Sandaracinus amylolyticus: one gene and its partner. The protein of the gene in region 2 binds, or shares a complex with, the protein of the main gene of each other region. Links are inferred from orthologs where the notes say so. Each region holds a gene or a part of one and is shown on either strand. Other genes may lie near its edges.

Region 1 (5,206 bases), 2.5 Mb from region 2 along the record:
GCATCGATCCCCGAGTTCTTCTGGCACGGCGACGTGCGCGCCGATCGCGTCTGGGTCGATCCCGACGGGCTCCTCCTGACCGGCGGCTTCTTGCTCTCCGCGCTCTCCGGTGAGCTCGTGCAGAGCGCGCTCGAGCGCGAGCCCGGGCTGCGCCACGGCCTCGCTCCCGAGGTCGCCGAAGGTCTCGGCGGCCGCGCGTCGGATCGCTGGGGCGTCGCCGCGATCGCCTGGGAAGCGCTCATCGGGCGCGGCGTCGACATGCGCCGCGTCGCGCCGCCGCCGGCGCTCGGTCCGGTCGGTGTCGAGCTCGTGCGCGTGCTCGACGCGGATCCCGCCGCGCGGCCCCCGACGCTCGACGCATTGGTCTCGGCGCTCGCCGATCTCGCGCGGCTCCCCATCCCGCAGGTCGACCGCGACAGCTTCCACGTCGCGGCGTCCACCACCACCGACGAGACCACGCAGGTCGCAGAGCTCGAGGGCTCGCCGACCGATCCGTCGCGCCGCACGAGCTCGTCGTATCCGACGTTCGGCGATCCGCCGACCGAGCGTCTCACGCGCTCGACCGAGGCGATGATCCAGAGCGACGAGCGCCTCCCCACCGATCCCGGCATGTCGGCGGTCGCGTCGCGCGACACCGCGCGCCACGTCGCGCTCGACGCCGACGGGAACCTCCCCGAAGCGGGCGATCTCGATCCGCGCCTCGTCCGCGCGGCGCTCGCCGCCGAGGCCGATCCGCTCGCGAGCGCCGAGCTCGAGCTGCTCGACACGAAGACCGATCCCGGCGCGAAGCTCGGCCCGCGCGACACGATGAGCGACGAGCTCGATCCGCGCCTCGTGCGCGCCGCGCTCGGCATCGCGCTCGACGCCCCGAAGCCCGATGCTCCGCCGAAGCGACGCTCCGCGCAGATCACGCAGGAGCTCGCGCCCAACGATCTCGAAGAGCTGCGCGCCACCGCCCCCGCGGCGCGAGCACCGAAGATCGCGAGCGCGAAGGCCACCGCCGTGGGCATGCCCGTCGTCGTCCCCGCGGTCGTCGCCGCGCCCGCGGCCGCGCCCGAGCCGGCACGTCCCGCGCGACGCCGCCCGGCGCGCGACCCCGAGCCGGTGCCGCTTCCCACCGACATCAAGCCCATCCCGCGTCCGCGCGCGATGGACAGCGGCGAGATCATCGCGCCGGGCCCCGTGCTCTTCGACGCATCGAAGCCCGCGCCGCGCGCGCCCGCGCCGCCTCCGCAGGCGCCGGTGCTCCCCGCCGTCGCGCCGGCCGCGCCTGCCGCGCCGCGCGCCCGGCCCGCGCGACGCGCGACCTCGTGGACGAGCTACGCGATCATCGCGGGCGCCGTCGTGATCGCGATCGCGATCGTCGCCGCGGGGTTCCTCTATCGCGCGTCGATGCAGCGCGAGCAGGAGCGCCAGCAGCGCATCGAGCAGCGGCTCCGCGAGCTCCAGAGCACGACGCCCTGATCCCTCGCGGGACCAGGGCGTCTCTCGCGCTCCACGGAGCGGCGATCGATCAGGCGCCGATGCCGGTGTCGATCAGGCGCGCGAGGATCGTCTTCGGCGCCGCGCCCTGCTGCTGCGCGACGATGCGGCCGCCCTTGAACACGTAGAGCGTGGGCACGCCGCGGATGCCGAAGCGCGCCGCGGTGCTGGGGCTCTCGTCGATGTCGAGCTTCACGACCTTCGCGCGCCCGGCGTACTCGTCGGCGAGCTGATCGATGAACGGCGCGATCTGACGGCAGGGCCCGCACCACGTGGCGGTGAAGTCCACCAGGACCGGCTGGTCCGAGTTCATCACCTCGCTCTCGAAGTTGAGATCGTTCACCACGAGCACGTTCTTGCCGGCCATGAGCACCTCCGAAACGCGGTGAACGTAGGGAACCACTCGGGGGGTGTCAATCGAAGCGGCGCGCCTGCTGGAGCCCGGAGCGTGCGCGCCGAGTCTGGACGTGCCTCAGCCCATGGCGCGAAGCACCACGTAGAGCACCGCGAGCGCGGCCCACAGCACCGCGGACACGCGCGCGCCCGCCTTCCACGCGACGTACGGCGTGGCCAGCGGCACCAGCCCGAGCGACTTCGTGCGTCGATCGATCGCGTCCGATCGCAGCAGCTTCACCGTCGCGAGGACGTGCACGAAGAGCCACACGCCGGCGGTCACGATCCACGAGATCAGAAGCGCTGCGCCCGACGGCAAGATTGGAGCCTCCTACCAGCTTTCGTGAGCACGGCCCATGAGGTATGTCAGCGCCCGTGACGAGGTCGATTCGGATCGGGATGCTGGGCTGCGGCGTCGTGGGGCAGGGCGTGCTCCGGACGATCGCGACCCGCCGTGAGAGCCTCGCGCGCCGCCTCGGTGCGCCGATCGAGGTGCGTCGTGTCGTCGCGCGCGATCCCGACAAGGAGCGCGGCGAGCACGCGCCGCGCGAGCTGCTCTCGTTCGACCCCGAGACCGTGCTCGGCGATCCCGAGATCGACGTCGTCGTCGAGGTGATGGGCGGGCTCGATCCCGCGGGCGCCCACGTCGTGCGTGCGATCGAAGCGGGCAAGTCGGTCGTCACCGCGAACAAGTTCCTGCTCGCCGAGCGCGGCTCGGAGCTCTTCGAGCTCGCGGAGGCGCGCGGCGTCGACCTCGCGTTCGAGGCCGCGGTGTGCGGCGGCATCCCGGTGATCCGCGTGCTGCGCGAGGCGCTCGTGAGCGACAACGTCGTCGCGCTGCGCGGCATCGTCAACGGCACGAGCAACTACATCCTCTCGCGCATGTACGACGAGAAGATCGACTTCTCGGTCGCGCTGCGCGGCGCGCAGGACGCGGGCTACGCCGAGGCCGATCCCACGCTCGACGTGAACGGCGGCGACGCGCTCCACAAGCTCACGATCCTCGCGTCGCTCGCGTTCGGCACGCGCGTGCTGCCCTCGCAGATCCACCAGGAGGGCATCGAGCACGTCGCGGCGATCGACATGCAGATGGCGGCGCGCTTCGGCTACGTGATCAAGCTGCTCGCGATCGCGCGCGCGCTGCCGAACGGCGCGCTCGATCTGCGCGTGCACCCTGCGCTCGTGCCCGACGACAGCGTCATCGCGAGCATCTCGGGCGCGCTCAACGCGATCTACATCGAGGGCGAGAGCCTCGGTCCGCTGATGATCTCGGGCTACGGCGCGGGATCGATGCCCACCGCGATGAGCGTGGTGAGCGACATCGTCGACGTCGGGCGCAACCTGATGATGGGCTCGCGCGGTCGCGTCACGCATCGCTCGCTCGCGGCGCGCGAGGTGCGCGACCCCGGGCACCACGTCGGGCGCTATTACCTGCGCTTCACCGTGATGGATCGCCCCGGCGTGCTCGCGCGCATCGCGGGCGTGCTCGGCGCGTTCGACGTGTCGATCGAGCAGATGATCCAGGAGGGCCGCGCCAGCGCCGACGGCGAGCCGGTGCACGTCGTGATGCTCACCCACGCGTGCAAGGACGCGAACGTGCGCAGCGCGCTCCGCGAGATCCACATGCTGAGCGGCATCTCCGAGCCGGCGCGCGCGATCCGCGTCGAGGAGGGCTGAGCACGATGCCCGCGCCTCGCGATCTCACCGGCATCGGTGAGCTGCACGCGCTGCTCGGCCGTGGCGCGCGCTTCGAGGGCAAGCTCGCGTTCGAAGGGCGCGTGCGCATCGACGGCGCGCTCAAGGGCGAGATCCTCGGCGACGGAGTGCTCGTCATCGGCGACGGCGCCGAGGTCGAGGCGAACGTCGAGGTCGGCACGCTCATCGTGCGCGGCGGCGTGCTGCGCGGGAACGTGCTGGCGCGTCAGCTGATCGAGATCCACCCCGAGGGCGCGGTGTACGGCGACATCCAGGCGCCGGAGATCGACATCTCGAAGGGCTGCGTGTTCGAGGGCCGCTGCACGATGCTCCCGGTCGACCGCGACGAGGAAGAGGGCGAGACCGCCGAGACGGCCGTCCCCGATGAGCACGGGTGATACGGCGCGCGGGCCCGAGCCCTTCTCTCGCCGACGAACGTCCCTTCGCGCGGGCGAGAGCCTCGTTCGGACCAAAGAACGGCTCGGGCCGGGGGAAAGCGGCGATCTTTCGCCAAAAAACGGCTCTGGCCCGGGGCCAGAGCCGTTTTTTGGTGGGAAATCGAGGGTTGGTGCCCGGAAGCCTCGATCTTCACACGAAGATCGAGGCGTTCGGGCTCACCAGTAGCCGATGCCGGCGAAGATCCCGATGCGCACGCCGCCGTCGGTCCCGCTGTCGCCGGCGAACGCGACGTCCGGCGGATCCGAGAACGACAGCCAGTAGTTCACGTAGCTCACCTGGAGCGCCCAGGTGATCCCGAACGTCCCCGCGAGCGTGAAACCGCCGCCGATGGAGCCGCCGACGTCGAAGCCGATCGTGTCGCCGGCGTTCCCGTACTGGTTCAGATCGCCGCGGCTCAGCACCGGGCGCACGCCGACCTCGGCGCCGATCACGAAGAGCTCGCGGTAGATCCGCATGCGCCCGCGCAGCGCGGGGCGGAGATAGACGTACTCCGCGCTCTCGAGGAGCGGGTTCTCGCTGAGGTTGTAGGTGTCCCAGCCGGCGCCGAACTCGACGCCGAGATCGAGCACGTCGGCGAGCGGGAAGAGCCAGCCCGCCGCGAAGTCGACGCGGTAGAAGGTGCTGTCGACCGGCTGTCCGGTGCTGTCGACCTGCGACGACAGGCCGACCGCGTGGGCGAAGAAGCCGCGGGCGTAGATGCCCTGGATCACGCCGGGATCCGCGTTGAAGGGGCGCACCTCGCCGCGCACCGCGAGCTCCGGGTACCACGCGTTGTAGCGACCGTGGCGACCGTCCTGGAACGTCACGTCGGCCTCGCGCGATCGCGGGACCACGCCGAACTGCAGCTCGAGCAGCGGCGCGCGGCGATCCCACTCGGAGGTGCCGCCTTCCTCCTGCTCTTCCTCCTCGACCTCGTCCTCGACGACCTCTTCCTCGTCGGGCAGCGTCGTGGTGCGCACGGGCGGAGGCGCCTCCTGGACTTCCTGGCGCGGCCCGGGCAGGCGCGAGAGCCCGTCGTCGAGCAGCGATCGCGCGGCGCGCGCCACGCCCTGACCGCGCATCTGCGCGCTGGCGCTGGCGACCTGGTGCCCGTTCTCGTCGAGGGCGGTGAGCTGGAGACGCCGGCGACGGCCGCGGCCGGTCACGCGGCCCTGCACGACCATCCGGGCGCCGAGAT
Region 2 (7,135 bases):
CGACGCGGACACGAGATGGTCGTGGGCCGTCGGCGTGTCGCTCGGAGGGCGCTACGGCGAGGGCGTCGCGAGCGTGGGCGCGGAAGAGCCGCCCGCGCCGCTCGTCGTGACGAGCGGCTCGCGCTGCCGCATCGCGGCGGCGTGCGCGTGGGAGGCGAGGGCGCGGCGCGACGCGCTCGCGCGGGCGCGCCGGATGGTCGAGGTGCCGCGATGAACGCGCGCAGCTCCGGCCTCGTGATCGTGGTGATCGCCGCGATCACGCTCGCCCTCTTCGCCCGCGATCACGACGCGTCCGCGCAGTCGCTCGATCGCGCTCGCATCACCCCGGCGAGGGTGCGCGCCGCGCTCGCGCGGTACCGCGACGAGCCGAGCGTCGACGCGCTGGTGCGCGCGGTGCTCGACGCGCCCGCGCTCGATCCGCGGCGCGCCCGCGACGCCGCGGATCGCGCGCGTCTCGCCGGTCTCTTGCCCCAGACGCGCGCCGACGTGCGTCGTGGTCAGACCCTCGATCTGTCGGCGCTGCAGAGCACGACCGGTGAGCGCAGCGTGTGGTCGAGCGACGACTCGCTGAGCTTCTCGGGCAGCGTCACGTTCCAGCTCGATCGACTGCTCTTCGCGCGCGAGGAGACGTCGCTGATGCGCGAGCTGAGGCACCTCGAGGAGCGCCGGCTCGAGATCGCGACGCAGGTCGTACACCTCTACTTCGAGCGCCGCCGGCTGCAGCTCGAGCGCGATCTCGCGGGCACCACCGACGTCGCGATCGAGCTGCGGATCATCGAGGCGGAGGCGCTGCTCGACGTCTTTACGAGCGGGGCCTTTTCTCGGATGATGGCCGAGTCGATCACGCGCGGCGCGACTCCTGCGGAAGACGCTTTCGAGGAGGAGGGCGAAGCCGACGAGGACGTGATCACGGAGGGTGGATGAGCGCCGAGAACCGCAAGCATCGCCGTTACGCCGTCGAGCTCGCCGCGGAGGTGGAGATCCGCGGCGAGACGATCGTCGCGTCGACCCAGAACGTGTCCGCCGGTGGCGTCGGTCTGGTCGTCGATCGCGAGGTGAAGGAGGGCAGCGAGCTCGCGGTCACGCTCTTCCTGACGCAGGACGGGATCGAGGATCCCGACGAGAGCCCGTTCGAGGCGAAGGCGATCGTCGCGTGGACCGCGGTGCAGGACGCGGGCACGTGGATCGCGGGCGTGCGCTTCGCGAAGGTCTCGGCGGCGCAGAGCGCGCAGCTCGAGCGCTTCCTCGGCAAGCTCGATCCCGGGTGATCGATCAGCTCGGGACGAACACGCCGTGGAACGTGAGCGGCACGGTGTGATCGAAGAACACGCGCGCCACCGGGCCGTCTTCGAGGCGTGACGCATCGAGGATCGCCAGGTGGCTCGTGCTCGTGCGCGCGCTCCACACCATCGAGAGCGCCCATCCGTCGTCGATGGGCGCGTTCTTCTCGCGCGGGACGAACACCATCTCGGACGCTCGCTCTCCCGGCTCGAGCTCGAAGCGCGACAGTCGATCGCGCTCGAGGTCGAGGCGCAGCAGCGCGTTGCGCCGCCCCGAGTCGCTCGCGAGCAGCATCGTGCGGTGTGACGTGCCCGCGATGCGCAGGTCGATCATCGGGAACTCGGCGCGCGCGTCGGTGAGCGCATCTCGACGCATCGTGCGACGCGCGGGATCGAGCACGACGCGCGTCGGCACGCCCTGCTCGAACGGCGCGCCCGACGCGCCGAGCTGGTCCATCGTCGCGAAGTCGTCGTAGCGCACGAGGTCGACCACGATCTCGCCTCCGCGCTCGAACGCGTTCGCGACGTGCCACGACCAGAACGCGTCGACCGAGAACCGCACGACGCGCGTCGGATCTGCGATCGGCACGACGATCACCTCGCTGCCGTGCTCCGGACGCCACTCGAACAACGAGCGGAAATCACCCGCCGCGAAGAGCGCGCGCCAGATCACGAGCTCGGCCGGGCCGACGAAGAAGACGAGGTGCCGCTCGGTCGCCGCGAAGTCGTGGATCATCACGTTGTGCGCGAGTGGGATGCGCGTGAGGCGACGCGCGGGGCCGGTCCACGGGAGCGCGTGCACGTCGAGCTTGGGCCGCGGTCCGAGCTCGACGCCGTACGAGTACGTCGTGCGGTGCGACGCGACCGCGCGAGGATGCGCGGTGAACGCGACGAGCTTCTCGATGCCGAGATCGCTCGGCCCGATCGTGTCGAGCGTCGCGGGATCGAGCTCGGTCGGACGCGCGGCCTCGAGCAGCGCGAAGAGCCGCCCTTGCCACGAGAGCAGCGCGGTGTTCGCGGTGTTCTTCGCGCGGAGGCGCAGCCCGTTCCACAGGCGCGTGCGCCACGCGGCGTTGCTGCCGTAGAGCGGACGACCCGCCGCGCGCTCTTCGCGGAGGCCTTCGCTCTGGGTGACGCGATGCGCGCCGAGCGCGGGCGCGCTCCCGCCGCCGAGACGCACCGCGGCGACCGCACCGTCGCACTCGAACGAGTGCGAGTACGGGCGACCGAAGAGATCCCAGAGCCCCGGACCGTTGCGATAGAGCGTGCCGCGCAATCCGTCGGGCAGACGACCTTCGACGCGCAGCGGCTCGAACCCGTGCTCGCGCGGGACGCTCGACGTGTACGCGAGGTGCGTCGCGCGATCGTCGTGCAGCGAGGGGCTCGGCTCGGAGATCGAAGGCGCGGTCGCGGTCGGGAGCATCCGTGCAGGATGGCGCACCACGGAACGCGCGTCTGCCCTCGTTCGGAGCAGACGCGCGCTCGTCCGCGCAGCCGCCGCGGATGCGTCAGTGGATCACGAGGTCGTGCGCGGCGAGCCAGCGCTCGGCCTCGATCGCGGCCATGCACCCGGTGCCCGCGGCGGTCACTGCCTGACGGTACACGTGGTCCTGCACGTCGCCCGCGGCGAACACGCCTTCGATGTTGGTGCGCGTCGTGCCGGGCTTCGTCTTCAGGTAGCCGTTCTCGTCCATGTCGAGCTGGCCCTGGAAGAACTGCGTGTTCGGCTGGTGCCCGATCGCGACGAAGAGACCCTGCGTGTCGTAGACCATCTCTTCGCCGGTCACGACGTTCTTCACGCGCACGCCGGTGACGGTGTTCTTCTCGACGTCGAGCACCTCGGTCACGACGGTGTCGAGGAGGAACTTGATCTTCGGGTGCTTCTGCGCGCGCTCGAGCATGATGCGCGACGCGCGGAAGTCCTTGCGGCGGTGGATGAGCGTCACGCTCTTGCAGAGGCCGGCGAGGTAGAGCGCTTCTTCCATCGCGGTGTCGCCGCCGCCGACGACGCACACGTCCTGGTTGCGGAAGAAGTAGCCGTCGCACGTCGCGCACGCGCTGACGCCGCGGTTCTCGAGCTTGTGCTCGCTCTCGAGGCCGAGCCACTTCGCCTTCGCGCCGGTCGCGACGATGACCGACTGCGCGCGGTAGTGATCGTCACCGCACCACATCTCGAAGGGGCGCTTGGAGAAGTCGACGCGATCGACGTCGGCCGTGATGATCTCGGTGCCGAAGCGCGCGGCCTGCGCGCGCCATTTCGCCATCAGATCGGGGCCGGTGATGCCCTCGGGGAAGCCCGGATAGTTCTCGACGGTCGTGGTGATCATGAGCTGACCGCCGGGGATGCCGCCGATGATCGCGCCTTCGATGAGGAGCGGCTTGAGGTTCGCGCGCGCGGCGTAGATGGCGGCGGTGAGGCCCGCGGGGCCGGAGCCGATGATCACGACGTTGTGGGTCTTCATGTCCGTCTTCTTCTTTGCCTCCGGCGCTTTTGAGGCGCGCGCCGCGGGGGTGCAAGTGTAGCCCGGGCTGGTGGCGCACACCGTGTCGTTGCTGCCCTCCGGGCTCGCGAGGGTGCGCGGAATTGGCTCCGCGCGGCGGGCGCGTCGGATGATCCGCGGATGCGCTCGACGATGCCGGCGATCGCCGTCCTCTCGCTCGTCCTCGCGGCGACGGCGGCTCACGCGCAGGAGTTCCCGCGAGGCCGCGACGTCGGCGCGCTGATCCGCGCGCCGGGTGTGCGAGCGCGTCCGTGGACCGCGATCATCGTGCACCACAGCGCGTCGTCCGAGGGCAACGCCGCCTCGATGGACGCGTACCACCGCGGCGTGCGCCACATGCCGCGCGGCTTGGCCTATCACTTCGTGATCGGGAACGGCCACGGCCTCGGCGACGGCGAGATCGAAGTGGGACCGCGCTGGACTCGGCAGCAGCCCGGCGCGCACGTCGCGTCCCGGCTCCGCGACACGAGCACGCGCGCGCTCTGGGACGAGGTCGCGATCGGGATCGTGCTCGTCGGCAATTTCGAGGAGACCGCTCCGACGCGGCGGCAGCTCGCGACGCTGAGGGAGCTCGTCGCGTCGTTGCAGCGGCGCTTCCGCATCGAGGGCGCGCGCGTCTTCGACCACGGTGAGATCGACGGGGCGCACACCGCGTGCCCCGGCCGATCGCTCCATCGCGTCGTGCGCGGCCTGAGGAGCCGAGCCGACGGCTGAACGGTCGCGCGCCGCTCGAGAGCGCGCAGGTCGTGGTGAGCGGCCTCCCGCGCGAACAAGAGCGGCAGCCCGTGCGGGCCGCCGTCCTCCGAGCACGCTCACCGCGGCGGACGTCCCACCGTCACTGCGCGACACGAACCGTGCGGACGGGACGAGCCTGGTCGACGACGAATCCGCGCACCGAACGAGAGCGGCAGCCCGTGCGGGCCGGCGCCTCCGAGCACGATCGCCGCGGCGGACGCCCCACCGTCACTGCTCGAACCGAACCGTGCGGACGGGGACCCGCACACCAGTAATGGAGTCGAGGGGGATCGAACCCCTGACCTCCTCGATGCCATCGAGGCGCTCTCCCAGCTGAGCTACGACCCCAGGAAGGAGGCGCGATGTAGCAGGGGCGTTCGGCGGGGTCAAACGCTCGCGCGGGTTTGTTGACCAGTCGCGCGACACGCGACGACAGTCCGGCCGTGCGGATGCGCGCTCTCGGCCTCGTGATCGTCGCGCTCGTGACGCTCGCGTGCTCGCGACCGATCGAGGCCGAGCTCCTCCACGTCGGCAGCGCCTCGCCCGATCGTGTGCAGCCGGGCCACCGGCTCGTGCTACGCGGAAGCGGGTTTCCCGCCGGCCGCGATGCGCGCGTCACGTTCCGCGGGGTGCTGCATCGACCGGGGCATCCCGCGCGCGCCATCGACGTCTCGCTCGACGGTGAGGCGATCTCGAGCGATCGCGTCGAGCTGCCGATGCCCGCCGCGTCGCTGCGGCGGCTCGGAGGCCGCGGCACCTTCCGTGGTTCGATCCGTGTCGCGTTCGGCGCGGGCGCGCTCGATCGTGGCTCGGTGGTGGGCACGCTCGACGACGCGGTGATCGATCTCGTTCCGCGCGAGGTCAGCGGCGATGCCGACACGAGCGTGCTCGCGCGGCTCGGGCTCGAGCTCGCGCCGCGCGAGGACGACGGGATCGGGCTCATGGTCGCGCGGGTTGCGCGTGGGAGCCGTGCCGACGATGCCGGTCTCGCCGAGGGCGACCGTCTGCTCTCGATCGACGGGCTCAACTTGCTCGCGCCCGAAGAGCTCGTGCCGGCGGTGGGCCAGGCGTCGATGGACCTGCGCGTCGCGCGCGAGGGCGAGGCCGCGCCCTTCGTGGTGCGCGTGTCGCTCGACGGATGGGAAGAGCGCGTCCCGCGCGAGGCGATCCTCTGGTCGCAGCTCGCCGCGTTGATCGCCCTCTTCGCGATCGTGCTGCTCGGACCGGGCGCGACGTGGATCGATCGTCTCGCGCCGACGTCGCGGCGCGTTCCTTGGTTCAACGTCGGCGTTGCGATCGCCATCGCGCTCGGTCTGCGGGCCGCGCTCGACGCGCTGCCTTCGCTCGGCCTCGATGCGGCGCTGCTCGCGATCGTCGCCGGGCGTGGTGCGTCGCTGGTGCTCGGCGCGTCGGGGTCACGCCCGCGGATCGTCGCGGCGATGCGCGCGATGTGCGGCGCCATCGCGATCGTCGTCGCGCTCGGAGTCGCGACGCTCGCGATCGGCACGACCGATCCCGCCGCGATCGAAGCCGCGCAGGGCCCGTGGCCGTGGGACTGGCTCGCGCTGCGCAGCCCGACGGGCCCGCTCGCGATCGTGCTCGTCGCGCTCGCGGCGGCGTGCGGGCCGGTGCTCGATAGCGAGCACGATCGGCGACGTGTGCTCGACGACGTGTTCCTCGCTGCGCTCGCCTCGTGTGCCGTGATCGCGCTCGCGGGTGGCGAAGCCGCGCACGGTGCGATCGGCGACGTGCGCCCCGGACTGGCGTGGATCGGCAGCGTGGGATACGCGGCGACTGCAGCGCTCGCAGCATCGATGTTGCGGAGAGCGCGAGATCGCGGAGGGCGCCTGTCGTGGATCGCACTCGCGATTGCCACGCTCGCAGTCGCGATGATTGCGATCCTCGGCGCGCTCGGATGGATGGAGATGGACGTCCCGCGCGAGATCGAGCGCGCGATCGCGGAAGTGCTCGTCGCGTCCGCGGTGGTGATCGCGCTGAGGCTCGCGACGGCGCGCCCGGCGGAGCCGACGCGGCCGGCGAACGCGCTCTTGTGAGCTCGACCCTGCCGCGCGCACCGATGCGGCCGATGGATCGGGACCCCACAGCCTCGGGTGCCTTCACGACGCGAGCACCGGCGAACCGTGAAGCACGGGCCCGAGTGCCCGCGCGAACGGCGCGGCGACATCGATCAGACGCGTCTGACCAGTCGCGCGGTGAATGAGTGCGATCAGCTCGTCCACCTGCTTGAGCGAAATTCCCATCGCGGCGGCAATGGGCTTGCGCGTTGCACCGAGGGCATGATGCGCGATCACCTCAGCACGTCGTGGTGTGATCCCGAGCGGACGGAGCGAAGCACGAATCCACGGAGCGAGACGGTCTCGTACCCAGGTATCGCGCAGCTGTGGCGCCTTCATCGCGTACGCACGGGCACACGCTGCGAGCGCATCGAGCTCTGGACGATCCGGAAGCGCCAAGAGATGGAAGGCGCCCGCCCGGAGAGCAGCGCGCGATATCGCGTCCGCTACGTTTGCATCAAGCGCGCTTCGCACGCTGGTGGCGATCACTGGGATCCCGTCGCCACGCGATCGACGCGCCGTCAGTGCTTCGAAAGCACCGAGA

Evidence for each region. Proteins that work in one complex are often made in the same cells at the same time.
Region 1: the proteins of trxB (region 2) and trxA are in contact, whole or in part, in a crystal structure (PDB 1F6M), measured with the Escherichia coli proteins. The link is inferred for Sandaracinus amylolyticus from one-to-one orthologs.

What each region holds. Positions count from the first base shown.
Region 1 is NZ_CP011125.1:3,034,722-3,039,927, forward strand. The notes cover bases 182-3,027. They hold trxA (thioredoxin), read right to left. Parts: upstream 1,850-3,027; coding sequence 1,514-1,849; downstream 182-1,513. Other genes in these bases: DB32_RS12695 (serine/threonine-protein kinase), read left to right, coding at 182-1,464; DB32_RS12705 (hypothetical protein), read right to left, coding at 1,955-2,194; DB32_RS12710 (homoserine dehydrogenase), read left to right, coding at 2,251-3,027. In the rest of the region: more of DB32_RS12695, read left to right, coding at 1-181; more of DB32_RS12710, read left to right, coding at 3,028-3,552; DB32_RS12715 (bactofilin family protein), read left to right, coding at 3,558-3,968; DB32_RS12720 (hypothetical protein), read right to left, coding at 4,185-5,206. UniProt on the Escherichia coli protein: Participates in various redox reactions through the reversible oxidation of its active center dithiol to a disulfide and catalyzes dithiol-disulfide exchange reactions.
Region 2 is NZ_CP011125.1:539,904-547,038, forward strand. Bases 1,766-4,620 are described here. They hold trxB (thioredoxin-disulfide reductase), read right to left. Parts: upstream 3,743-4,620; coding sequence 2,789-3,742; downstream 1,766-2,788. Other genes in these bases: DB32_RS02195 (carotenoid oxygenase family protein), read right to left, coding at 1,766-2,703; DB32_RS02205 (peptidoglycan recognition protein family protein), read left to right, coding at 3,902-4,495. In the rest of the region: DB32_RS02180 (hypothetical protein), read left to right, coding at 1-214; DB32_RS02185 (hypothetical protein), read left to right, coding at 211-924; DB32_RS02190 (PilZ domain-containing protein), read left to right, coding at 921-1,268; more of DB32_RS02195, read right to left, coding at 1,273-1,765; DB32_RS02215 (PDZ domain-containing protein), read left to right, coding at 4,966-6,570; DB32_RS46275 (hypothetical protein), read right to left, coding at 6,634-7,135.